DNA from 2 places in the Xanthomonas sp. SS genome. Region 2 is predicted to be linked to the other one. Evidence: predicted binding sites of a transcription regulator. Region 2 holds the regulator's gene; the other holds the start of a gene.
What was found. The regulator FliA, encoded in region 2, starts transcription of late flagellar genes. The targets are predictions, from matches to a motif close to TAAAGTTTNNCNNNCNNNGGCCGATAA.

Region 1: HEP74_RS09170 (GGDEF domain-containing protein) is a predicted target of FliA. The motif match lies at 4,639-4,665, and genes of this name have one in related genera.

Annotation. Positions count from the first base shown of each region.
Region 1 is NZ_CP051190.1:2,229,711-2,235,862, reverse strand. It holds gene HEP74_RS09195 (S8 family peptidase) at 1-572, opposite strand, end outside; RNA gene ssrA (transfer-messenger RNA) at 1,246-1,597, shown strand; gene HEP74_RS09185 (hypothetical protein) at 2,234-2,407, shown strand; gene HEP74_RS09180 (FMN-dependent NADH-azoreductase) at 2,684-3,268, opposite strand; gene HEP74_RS09175 (LysR substrate-binding domain-containing protein) at 3,389-4,417, shown strand; gene HEP74_RS09170 (GGDEF domain-containing protein) at 4,694-5,680, shown strand; gene HEP74_RS09165 (efflux transporter outer membrane subunit) at 5,924-6,152, opposite strand, start outside.
Region 2 is NZ_CP051190.1:2,670,665-2,676,816, reverse strand. It holds gene motD (flagellar motor protein MotD) at 1-816, opposite strand, end outside; gene HEP74_RS11105 (flagellar motor protein) at 826-1,566, opposite strand; gene HEP74_RS11100 (chemotaxis protein CheA) at 1,876-3,609, opposite strand; gene HEP74_RS11095 (protein phosphatase CheZ) at 3,614-4,222, opposite strand; gene cheY (chemotaxis response regulator CheY) at 4,222-4,614, opposite strand; gene HEP74_RS11085 (RNA polymerase sigma factor FliA) at 4,633-5,382, opposite strand; gene HEP74_RS11080 (MinD/ParA family ATP-binding protein) at 5,379-6,152, opposite strand, start outside.

The sequences.
Region 1 (6,152 bases), 440 kb from region 2:
AGGCCCAGCGGCGAACCCAGGGTCAGCAACAGCGACACCTCGCAGTCCTCGGCCTCGAACTCGCGCAGCACGTCGTAGGCGATCAGCGAGCCCTGGCTGTGCGCGATCACCACGAACGGACCGCCACCGGCACGCATGCGCTGCAGCAGGCTTTCGCGCATCTGCGCGCGCCGCGCCGGCACGAAAAAGAAATCGTGCACGTCCTGCAGCAGCGCGGCGGAGATCAGCTTGAGCAGCATCCGGTTCAGCACGTCGATCGGACCCTGCGCATGCAGGCCGGCGGCCTCCGGTGCGGCGGCCTGCACCTCGTCCAGCAACTGCCGCAGGCACGCGCGTTCGGCGTCGCTGCCGGCCAGCGTATCGGCCAGTTGGCGCAGATCGGCCAGCTGCGGCACCACGCCCAGCGCGCCGAGCACCCGCTGCTCGGCCTGGTTCAACGCCGGGCCGCGGTCCTGGTCCTGGCAACTGCCCGGCTCCGGCGACGGATAGCGCTCGCGGCTGATCCAGTACGCCATGCGCGTGCGCTCGCCCATCTCGCGACCGAACAGGGCGCGATCCCACTGGCAGCGCAGCACCTCGGCCGGCGGCTTGTTGCCGATGCCATGGATGTAGACGACCGTGCGCGCCTGGCCCTGTGCCAGCGAGCTTTGGCCGGTGGCCTTGGGCCTGGTGGTGCGCGCCGGCGCCGGAGTGCTGGCGGCGGTGGTGACACCTGCGCCGAGATGAGACGACGGCGCACGCTTGGCGGCTGCCTGCGGCTTAATTGTCCCGGGTTTGGCCGTCTTGGGCTTGACTGCCCTGGACTTGGCCGCCTTGGGCGCGCCTGTCCTGGCTTTGTCGCCAGCCACTGTCTTCGCCGCTGTACGCCGCGCCGGCCCGCTCGACCGCACGACCGTCTTTTCCGCATTCTTCGCCTCGGCCCGCTGCGCGGCGGCCTTCTTGGGCGTGGCCCTCTTCGCCGCAACGCCATCCCGGGCAGGCGCCGCCCGGCTGGCCTGGGCGGACGCTTTCGCTGGTTTCGCTGCGGCGGCCGCTGCCGTGGCCGCTGGTTTCCCATCGCGCCCGCCGTCGCGCGCACGCTGTTGCCTGGTTGCCATCGCGGTGCTCCATGCCTGGGGGAGATCCGTCGGCGCCTACCGCCAGCTGCGCGCCGAGTGAAGCCAGCTTAAGCCGCCCCTGTCGCAAGACTTGTGACTGCCCTCCCCGATCCCTACACTGTGTCGGTCAGCGTTTTACGTTTTCCCCGGGGGTGCACTGGTTTCGACGGGGGTTGCAAAATCGCTTGGCGCATGCCGAGGGGGCCGCTTTCCTCGTAAATCCAGCAGCAAACTTATAGTTGCCAACGACGACAACTACGCACTGGCCGCTTAAGGCCTAGCCCCGAAATCGCTTGTGTCCGTGCTCGCGACGTAGGGTCATTATCACGGAATCGCCGGTGGTGGCTGCCTGTCAACCATTGGCTAAATAAAGCAGGCTGGTCCCGGGATGCGCTTCGCACATCGTGCTGTTCCGGGATGAGATCTAACGATGAGCTAAGCATGTAGTGCCGGGGATGGAGTGCCTTCGGACGGCGGTTCGATTCCGCCCACCTCCACCATCTGAACGTTCGCAGCAATTCGCGGACGTACGACAAGGGTCGGATTTTCCTGGATTCCAGGGCAATCCGGCCCTTTTTGTTTGTACCCGCCATCGACAAGACGTGCCTTGGCCGGCATGCGCGATGCGCCTGTGGGCGTTGCCGGAATCAGCGCGGTCTACCGCGGAGCAATCGCGACGGCAGCATTCGCAGCGAACACCATCGCCCAGCACACCGATTCGACGCTGCAAGTGAACGGATCGAGGTGTTACCAGTCGTTTATGAGGAGCGCCGGTAGCGCACGGCGCAGCTGAAGGTTGCGAGGCTGCATCGCGATGGATGCATCTGCAACACGTCGAAAGAAGATGGTCCAGCCGCGGATGCCTGCACCCTTGAAGCAGCCCTGAGATTTTACCTACGGCCGCACAGCTGGTGAGGGAAGGATGCGGCAGGCACTGTTAGGAAGATGTCCTCGCCGCGTGTCGGAACGACGACATGCAAGGAACGATGTCCAGCCTTGCGTTGCGTATCCCACAATTCGCGGCGCGCGTCGCTGCACCGCTCTAAGAAACGCAGCCTGCCCAGGCCAGTGCCGGCGACATACCCATCACGCGCGGTCTGTACGGTGACGGCATCGATTGCCGACTCTGGTTCGCCATGCAACTGACCAACGAACAACTGCGCATTCTGCAAGACATTCATGCCACGAAGCCCGTCACCGAAGAAGAGGCGAATTGGGCCGTGCGCGAAAACTACGCCGCGCAAGGCGAAGACGGCGACATCGCGCTCAGCCCGCAAGGCATACGCCTGATCGACGACGAAGCCCAGTAAAGCGTCACAGAGCCGTATCCCGGCGCTGGAAACGGCCGCACGCGGTGGCATGGGCGCCATCGGCTGGATGCGCATATCCAGCTCTCTTCGGCATGGACTACGCAGCAGCATCGCCATCGCGGCCGTGCATGCGCTTGGCGATGTCCTGTGCGAGGCGCTCACTGCCGCCCCTGGCGCGCATGCGAAAGCGGCCGGGCGCAAACGCGCCCGGCCGCTTCAGGATCACCGACGCCCCGCTCTACCGGAAGACTTTCCGGCAACGCGCGACGCGGCAGATCACGCCGCTTCGCGCAACAAGCCGCCAATGCCGGCGATCGCGCCGCCGATCGCCTGGGTGCGGTGATCGTCGCTCATCGCCACGCCTTCGGCGCGGACGAACTGGATGTCGGTGATGCCGAAGAAGCCGAACGCGGCACGCAGGTAGGTTTCCTGGAAATCGTTTGCCGCCGCCGGGCTGCCCGGGCTGTAGATGCCACCGCGCGAAGACGCGACGATCACGCGCTTGCCGCCTGCCAGGCCTTCCGGACCGGCTGCACCGTAGCGGAAGGTCTTGCCGGCCACGGCGAGGCGGTCGATCCAGGCCTTCAGCGAGCTGGCGATGCCGAAGTTGTACATCGGCGCGCCGATCACGACGACGTCGGCGGCCAGGAACTCTTCCAGTACCTGGCTGTTTTCGATGGCCGCCGGCTCGGCATCGCCGGCCGGCGGCGCCCAGTGGCTCAGCGGCGCGGCATGCACGTCGCGGTAGGCGACGTCCACCCCCGGATGCGCGGCGACGAACTCGGCAACGATGGCCGCGGTCAGGCCGCGCGAGACGGAATGCGCGCCAAGCGCGCTGCTGTCGATGTGCAGGAGTTTCATGGAGGTTCCTTTGCGTTGACCGCGTAGCGGCATGGCAAAGACGATACGCGCGAAACAATCCAACGATTAGCCCGTCTAAAGTACACTGATCGTTCGCAACAAGAAACGATGAGCCCGACGATGGACGGCGTCCTGCACGACCTCAACGATCTGTATTTCTTCGCCTCGGTGGTCGAACACGGCGGATTTTCCGCCGCCGGGCGCGCGCTGGGCCTGCCCAAGTCGCGGCTGAGCAAGCGCATCGCCCAACTCGAGGAGCGCCTCGGCGTGCGCCTGCTGCAGCGGACCACACGGCGTTTCGTGGTCACCGAGGTCGGCACGCGCTTCTACCAGCACTGCCGCGCGGTGCTGGAAGAAGCGCGCGCCGCGCAGGAGGCGGTCGACGAACTGCGCACCGAGCCGCGCGGCGTGGTGCGGGTCAGCTGCCCGGTGTCGCTGGCGCAGAACGTGCTGGGCCCGATCCTGCCGGCGTTCCTGCTCGAACACCCCAAGGTGCAGGTGCGGCTCACCGCGACCAACCGCCGCGTGGACGTGATCGGCGAAGGCTACGACGTGGCGATCCGCGTGCGCGACAAACTCGATACCGATGCCACCCTGGTGGTGCGCAGCATCGGCCATGCGCGCAGCATGCTGGTGGCCAGCCGCGCGTTCCTGGACACGCATGGCCGTCCGCAGACCCTGCAGGAGCTGGCCCAGTTGCCGGCGTTGTCGATATTCGAGCACGAGGGCGCGCAGCTGTGGGAACTGCTCGACGGCGACGGCAACAAGACCGCGATCGAGGTCGTGCCACGGCTGGTCAGCGGGGATTTCTCGGTGCTGATCGCCGCCGCCGTGCAACACTGCGGAGTGGCGCTGCTACCCGAGCAATACTGCGCCCCGCTGCTCGACAACGGCATGCTGGAATGGGTGTTGCCGGACTACAGCACCGCCCAGGGCCTGCTGCATTTCGTCTACCCGAGCCGCCGCGGCCTGCTGCCGGCGATCCGTAGCTTCGTCGATTTCCTGGCCGAACGCCTGCCGCAGGCCACGTTCCACCACGACTGCCAGCGGCTGGCGGCCGACCAGAGCCAGGCGGCCAGGCTGCAAATGGCCCGCGTCGCCGGCACCGTTCCCGCAGCGGCTGCGGTACCCGTGCCTCAGCGGGAGTGAAGCCCAAGGGCAACGCCCACCCTGCGCCGGCTCACGCCTTTTGCCAATTAAGGAGCATGGCGGATCGGCACGCGGCACCGCCCGAGGGCAAGGCCAGCTGCCCGGCGATCGGCCCGCGCTGCCGCACTCACGCGGCCGATGCGGCGGACGGCACACAATTTGCTTCTCCACTGCGACCCTAACGCAGCGCGATGCCCGCATGTACGCCTTTCTCGCCTTTCTCCAGCCTGTCGTCGCCAGGCCGATAGCGCGCGCCATGCAGAGCGCCGCAAGGCCGTGAGCGCCTCGATGCGCCGGCACTTCCGGCTCGGCATCATCAGGATCCTCGGGCCGACCACGGCCGCGGTGCTGTTGCTGTTCGGGGCCTATCAGTGGCTCCAGGGCCATGCCTGGAGCGCCGCCGCCGGCGCCACGCTGGCCGGCCTGGCGGCGCTGGCGACCTCGCTGGCCTTGCGCCGCGGCGACGGCCGCATGGACCCGCTGCTGACCCTGAGCTGGTTGCTGGGCAGCGCATTGGCCAGCCATGCCCTGCAGCAGGCCGCGGTGCCGTGGCTGTACCTGGTGATGATGAGCAACTTCTTCGTGGTCGCGCGCGGCGTCGGGCTGGCCTGCAACGCCACCTTGATCGTGATCATGCTGGTCACCCCGGGCACCCTGCTCGGCGCCGAGCACACGTTCTCGCTGATCGCCGTGTCGCTGCTGATCACCGGCCTGGGCTATGTGCTGTCGCTGCGGCTGGAGGGCGACCGCGTGCAGTTGGAACAACTGGCGTCGCACGACGCGCTGACCGGGCTGCCGAACCGGCGCATGCTGGAACGCAGCCTGTCGCAGCGCGTGGCCGATACGCGCCGCAAGACGCGCCGGCATGGGCTGATCGTGATCGACATCGATCACTTCAAAGAGGTCAACGACCTCTACGGGCACGCCGCCGGCGATCGTACGCTGGCCGAATTGGCAGCACTGCTGCGCTTCCAGGTGCGCGCGCCGGACGAGGTGTTCCGCTTCGGCGGCGAGGAATTCGTGGTGGTGACGCGACTGCAGTCGCGCAGCGAGCTGGCCGCCTTCGCCAAGCGCCTGCACCAGGTCACGCGCGAGGCCTTGCGCGGCCCCGGCGGCCGCATCAGCGTCTCCCTCGGCGCGGCCATGCTGTGCGGCGAGCAACACTGGCAGGATTGGTTCTCGCGCGCGGACGCGGCGCTGTACCAGGCCAAGAACGGCGGCCGCGACACCTACATGATCGCCGAGGACCTGACCCAGGAGTGATCGGTCGCGCTGCCCGGGTGGCGGCAACAGGATCGGCATCGAGCCGGATGCCGATGCCACCGCCATGCGCGTTCTCGCTCTGCGCTGCCGCGCAGGCGCCGCGGCATTCCAGCCGCAGCGCCCTCGCCTGGCGCAAGCCGTCGGTCGCGATGGGCGTTGTTGCTGCGGCCCATCGCGACTGCAGCGGCTTCGCGCGGATCGATCCCGCGGCCTGTGACCAACCGGGAGCAGACGCCCGCGCCGTCAGTGCGCGACCGGCGCCGGCGGCGGCGTTGCCAGCGCCACCTCTGGCGGCAGCACCGCATCCTGGCCCCATCCGCCGAGCGCCTTGTACACCCGCACCACGCCGACGTTAACCGACGCCTCGGCATCGGCCAGGGCATCGTCGGCGGACAGCTTGGTGCGCTGCGTATCGAGCAGGGTCAGGAAATCTTCCGACCCTTCGCGGTAACGCAATTGCGCCAGCGCTTCG
Region 2 (6,152 bases):
GGGACCGCCGGCGTCGGCCAGGATCACCAGCACCACGCGGCGGTTGGCGTTGCGGCCGGCCTGGCTGTCGTTGTCGGCACGCGGGCGGAACTCGCCGTAGCCGATCATCGACAGCCGCGACGGTTGCAGGCCCTGGTCGGCGAACAGGTGCACCACGCTGGCCGCGCGCGCCGCCGACAATTCCCAGTTCGACGGGAACTGCAGGGTGGCGATCGGGCTGTTGTCGGTATAACCCTCCACGCGCACGCCGTTGGGCACCGGCACCAGCACCTGCGCCAGCTGCGCCAGGGTGGCGCGGGCGCTCTGGTCCAGCGACGCGGAGCCGGAGCCGAACAGGATGTCGCTGTTGATCTCCACTTCGATCCACAGCCCGGCGTGGCGCACGGTGATCAGCTTCTTCTGGATCAGCGGCGCCAACGCGGCGCCGAGCCGGTCGGCGATGCCGTCGAGCTGGCGTTGCGCGCGCCGCAGCTGGTCCTCGTCGCGCAGCGCGCTGGCCGAGCGCAGCGGCGAGGCCGAGGGCAGCCGGTTCGGGTCGGGCAGGGACAGCGCCGGGCTGGACTTGATCGGGGTCGGGCGCGCGCCGCCCTGGCCCTGCATCAGGTGATCGCCGACCTGCACCGGGCTCATCGTCCGCGGCGCGCCGCCGAAGGCGGTGCTCATCGCGTCGGCCATGACCCGGTACTTGGCCTCGTTGACCGTGGACAGCGCGTACATCACCACGAAGAAGGCGAGCAGCAACGTCATCAGATCGGCATAGGGGATGGCCCATGCCTCATGGTTGACGTGATCTTCGTGCTGACGCTTGCGGGCCATAGTGGTGGGTCAATGCAAGAAGCCGGCCAGCTTCGATTCGATGTTGCGCGGGTTCTCGCCCTGGGCGATGGCGATGAGCCCTTCGATGATCATTTCGCGCTCGCCGCTGCTGTGCTTGATCACGCTCTTGAGCTTGCTGGCCATCGGCAGGAACAGCAAATTGGCCGAGGCGATGCCGTAGATGGTGGCGGTGAACGCGGCGGCGATGCCGTGGCCGAGCTTGCTCGGGTCGGCGAGGTTCTTCATCACCGCGATCAGGCCCAGCACCGCGCCGATGATGCCCAGCGTCGGCGCATAGATGCCCATGCCTTCGAACACCTTGGCCGCGGCCAGGTCGCAGTGTTCCTGGCCGTCCAGGTCGATTTCCAGCATGTGCCGGATCGATTCCGGCTCCACCCCGTCGACCAGCATCTGCAAACCCTTGCGCACGAACGGGTCGGGCTGCTGCTGCACCTGGTTCTCCAGGCCGAGCAGGCCCTGGCGGCGGGCGATGTTGCTCCACTCCACGATCTGCTGCAGCAGCGCCTGGCGATCGCTGGCCGGCGGATGCAGGATCCACTTGGCGATCTGGAACGCGCGCCTGAACACCGCCGGCGGGGTATGCACCAGGATTGCGGCGACGGTGCCGACGATCACGATCACGAACGCGGCCGGCGACCACAGCGCGGAAACGCCGGCGCCCTTGAGGATGCTGCCGCCGACCAGCGAGGCGATCGCCAACAGCAAGCCAATGAGACTGAGTTTGTCCATGCAGGAAATATCGGCAGCGAGGGGAGGGACTTGATGGGGCGGCCGGGATTGGGAGTCGGGATTGGGGATTCGAGACGCCCGGCCGGTGGCGGTCGAGCCGCGGATCGGCGAGCGCGCGGCACCCTGTAGGAGCGGCTTCAGCCGCGACGCGTTACAGGTAAGGCGTCGCGGCTGAAGCCGCTCCTACAGGAAAGCGCGGCTGGCAACCGCCGTTGAACTTACCGGCAGGCCGATGACACTTTGGGTGTCGCATCGCCAGCCAGCGATCCGCACCGGGACAGCCTTCGAATCCCCAATCCCGGCCTTCGATCAGCTCTTCAACCCATCCACATCTAGGATCAACGCCAGCCGGCCATCGCCGATCAGGGTCGCGCCGGCGTAGCCAGGCAGGCCGCGCAGTGCGCGCGGCAGCGGCTTGATCACCACTTCCTCGCGGCCGCGGACCTGGTCTACGACCAGGCCCATGCGCGATTCGCCGGCCTGCAGCACCACCACGGTCAGCAGCGGCAGTTCCGGCGCTTCGATGTTCAACCAGTGGCGCAGGTCCACCAGCGGCAAGGTATGCGATTGCCGGTCGAGTACGGCGCGGCCGTCGAACCAGCCCAGCGCGCGGCGCGGCGCGTGCAGCACTTCCACCACGCGCGCCAGCGGCAGCGCATAGACGGTGTCGCCGGCCTGCACCAGCAGGGTCGGCAGGATCGCCAGGGTCAGCGGCACGCGGATCAGGAAGCGGCTGCCGCGGCCCAGTTCGGACTGGATCTGGATCTGCCCGCTGAGTTCGCGGATGCGCGACTGCACCACGTCCATGCCGACGCCGCGGCCGGAGATGTCGGTGACTTCGGACTTGGTCGAGAAACCGGGCAGGAACACCAGGTGCAGGCATTCCTCGGTGGTCAGGCGCGCGGCGGCTTCCGGATCGATCAGGCCCTTCTCGCGCGCCTTCTGCCGCAGGCGTTCGGGGTCGATGCCGGCGCCGTCGTCCTGCACTTCGATGCTGACGTAGTCGCCTTCCTGCTGCGCCGACAGGCGCACGTGGCCGCCGCGCGGCTTGCCGGTGGCTTCGCGCAGCGCCGGCGTCTCGATGCCGTGGTCGATCGCGTTGCGCACCAGGTGCACCAGCGGATCGGCCAGCGCCTCGACCAGGTTGCGGTCCAGTTCGGTGTCGGCGCCGATCAGTTCCAGGTCCACTTCCTTGTTCAGGGAGCGGGCGACGTCGCGCGCGACCTTGGGGAAGCGCGAGAACACCTTGCCGACCGGCTGCATGCGGGTGCGCATCACCGCCGATTGCAGGCGCGAGGTGGCGATGTCCAGGCTGCTGACCGCGCGGTCCAGTTCTTCGTCGCGCAGGCGCACGCGCAGGGTCTTGAGCCGGTTGCGCGACAGCACCAGTTCGCCGATCAGGTTGACGATCGCGTCCAGGCGCTTGGTGTCCACGCGCACGGTGTGTTCGGGTTCGGCGGCTTTGGCCGGCGCACCTGCGGGCTTGGCGCTCGGCGCCGGCCGCGGCGCGGCGGCCGGTACTGGCAGCGCGGCTGGCGCGGCGCCGCCGTGCAGCTGGTCGAGCAACGCTTCGAATTCGTCGTCGTCGATCATGTCGCTGTTGCCGCCTGCGGCGGGCAGCGGCGCGGCGACGGCGGCCTTGGCGCTGGGCGCGGCGGTTTCTTCGCCGCTGGTGGCGAACTGCGCGATCAGCTGCTGCGGCGCGCGCGGCGGTTCGCTGCCGCTGCCGAATGCGTCGAGCATCGACTGCAGGTAGTCCAGCGACTGCTGCGCGGCGTCGAAGTGCCGCGCCTGCAAGGTGGCCTGGCCGGCGCGGGCCTGGCCCAGGGTGTCCTCGGCGGCGTGGCACAGCTCGACCATGGCGTTGATCGCCAGAAAGCCGGCGCCGCCCTTGAGCGTGTGGAAACCGCGGAATACCGCGTTGAGCTGGTCGCTGTCCTCGGGCGCCTGCTCCAGCGACACCAACTGCTCGCCGAGCCGGTCCAGGATTTCCTGGGCCTCGATGATGAAGTCGGCAGCGATGTCGTCGGGGACGGCGCTCATGGCATTACAGTCCCAGTCCGGACAGCAGGTCGTCGGCGTCGTTCTGCGACACGCCGTGGCGGTCCAGTCCGGCCAGCGCCGGGCCGGCCAGGCTGCCATCGGGCTTCTTGTCTTCCTTCGGCGGCAGGCCGAGCGCGCCGAAGCCCTCGTGCACGCGGCGCACGATGGTCGCCACGCGGCGGATGATCTGCCCGGTCAGGTCCTGGAAGCTCTGCGCCAGGGCCATCTCGGTGAGGTTGTGGCGGATCTTGTCGAGGATCTCGCCCTGGTCGCCGGTCAGCCCGCCGGCGCGCAGCTGTTCGGCCAGCGCGCGGCATTCCTCGGCCAGGTCCAGGGTGCGGTGGCTGGCCTTCTCGGTCATCTCCACCACGTGGTCCAGGCGCGAGCAGGCGTCGTCCAGTTCGCCGGCTTCGCTGGGAATGACCGGCAGCTCGCCGAGCGCCTGGCCCAGGTCGCGCGCCAGCCGGCTCAGGCCCTGCATCATCGGCCGCGTGCGCCAGGCGGCGAGCGTGTCGATTTCCTTGCGCCAGGCGGTTTCGTCGCCGCGCTCCAGTGCGTCCAGCGCACCTTGCAGGCGTTCGATCAGGGCGCTGCGTTCGGCGGTGGCTTGCATCAGGCGGTCGCTCCCAGGCGTTCGAAGATCTTGCCCAGCTTCTCCTGCAACGTCTGCGCGGTGAACGGCTTGATGATGTAGCCGTTCACGCCGCACTGCGCCGCCTCGATGATCTGCTCGCGCTTGGCCTCGGCGGTCACCATCAGCACCGGCAGGTGCTTGAGCTTGTCGTCGGCACGGATGTTGCGCAGCAGGTCGATGCCGGTCATGCCGGGCATGTTCCAGTCGGTGACCACGAACTCGAACGGTGCCGAGCGCAGCGCAGCCAGCGCACTGTTGCCGTCTTCGGCCTCTGCAGTGTTGGTGAAGCCCAGATCGCCGAGCAGATTCTTGACGATGCGCCGCATCGTCGAGAAATCGTCCACGATCAAAATCCGCATGTTCTTGTTCACCGCTAACTCCCTTGGGTCTTATTCTTCGTCTTCCAGGCCGGCGTCTGCCGCTTCGAACGCTTTCAAGCGTCCGCGCAAGCGTACCGTGGCCTGGCCGTGGATCTGGCAGACGCGCGACTCGCTGACACCGAGCACCGCGCCGATTTCCTTCAAGTTCAATTCTTGTTCGTAGTACAGAGACAGTACCAGCTGCTCGCGCTCGGGCAGCAGCGCGATCGCCTTGCCCAGTTCGCGCCCGAACTCGCTGCGCTCGAGCATCTGCTGCGGATTGGGCCCGCCCTTGGCGATGGTGTCCAGCTCGCCGTGGTCTTCGACCCGCGATTCCAGGCTCAGCACCTGGCCGCGCGCGGCATCTTCCATCAATCGCAGGTATTCGGGAAGCGGCATGTCCATCGCGGCGGCCACTTCGTTGGCGGCGGCGGCGCGGCCGGTGCTCTGCTCGATCTTGCGGATCGCCGAGGCGGCGTCGCGGGCGCGGCGGTGCACCGAACGCGGCACCCAGTCGCCGCGGCGGATCTCATCGATCATCGAGCCGCGGATGCGGATCGAGGCGTAGGTCTCGAACGAGGCGCCCTGGTCGGCGTCGTAGCTGCGCGAGGCCTCGATCAGGCCGATCATGCCGGCCTGGATCAGGTCGTCGATCTCGACGCTGGCCGGCAGTCGCGCCGCCAGGTGGTGGGCGATGCGCCGCACCAGGTCCGAATGCTGGGCGATGTAGTCGTTGGAGCTGTTGCGCTGCACGGCGCGGTATTGGGCGGCGGCGTTCATGCGGCGACCCCCCGCTGGATGATCCGTTCGACGAAGAACTCGACGTTGCCGCGCGGCACGGTCGGCGCCTGCCAGCGCGAGGTGCGGCGGGCGATCTCGGCGATCGCCTGCGCCGACGGGCTGGACGGGTAGGCCTTGACCACCGGCTGCTGGCGCTGCACCGCCAGGCGCAGCCAGTCGTCCTGCGGCACGCAGCCCAGGTAATTCAGCGACACGTCGCCGAGGAACTTCTCGCACACCCGGCTCAGCTTGTCGTACAGCAGGCGGCCTTCGTTGAGGTCGCGGACCATGTTGGCCACGATCTGCACCCGGTCCACGCCGCGTTCGCGCGACAGCACCTTGATCAGCGCGTAGGCGTCGGTGATCGAGGCCGGTTCGTCGCAGACCACCACCACCGCGTCCTGCGCGGCCTGGCAGAAGGTCAGCACGCTGTCGGTGATGCCGGCGGCGGTGTCGATGATCATCACGTCCAGCTCGCGCTTGAGCTCGGAGAACACGTTGACCAGGCCGACGTGCTGGGCCGGCGGCAGCTCGGCCATGTGCCGGCGACCGGAGGCGGCGGGCACCACCATCAGCCCGTTGGGCATGTCGATCAGCACCTCTTCCAGGGTGCAGCGCCCGGCGACCAGGTCGGCCAGGGTGAATTTGGGGGTCAGCCCGAGCAGCACGTCGACGTTGGCCAGGCCAAGGTCGGCGTCCAGCAGCAGGGTGCGCTTGCCCATGTCGGCCAGCGCCATCGACAGGTTGACCGAGATGTTGGTCTTGCCGAC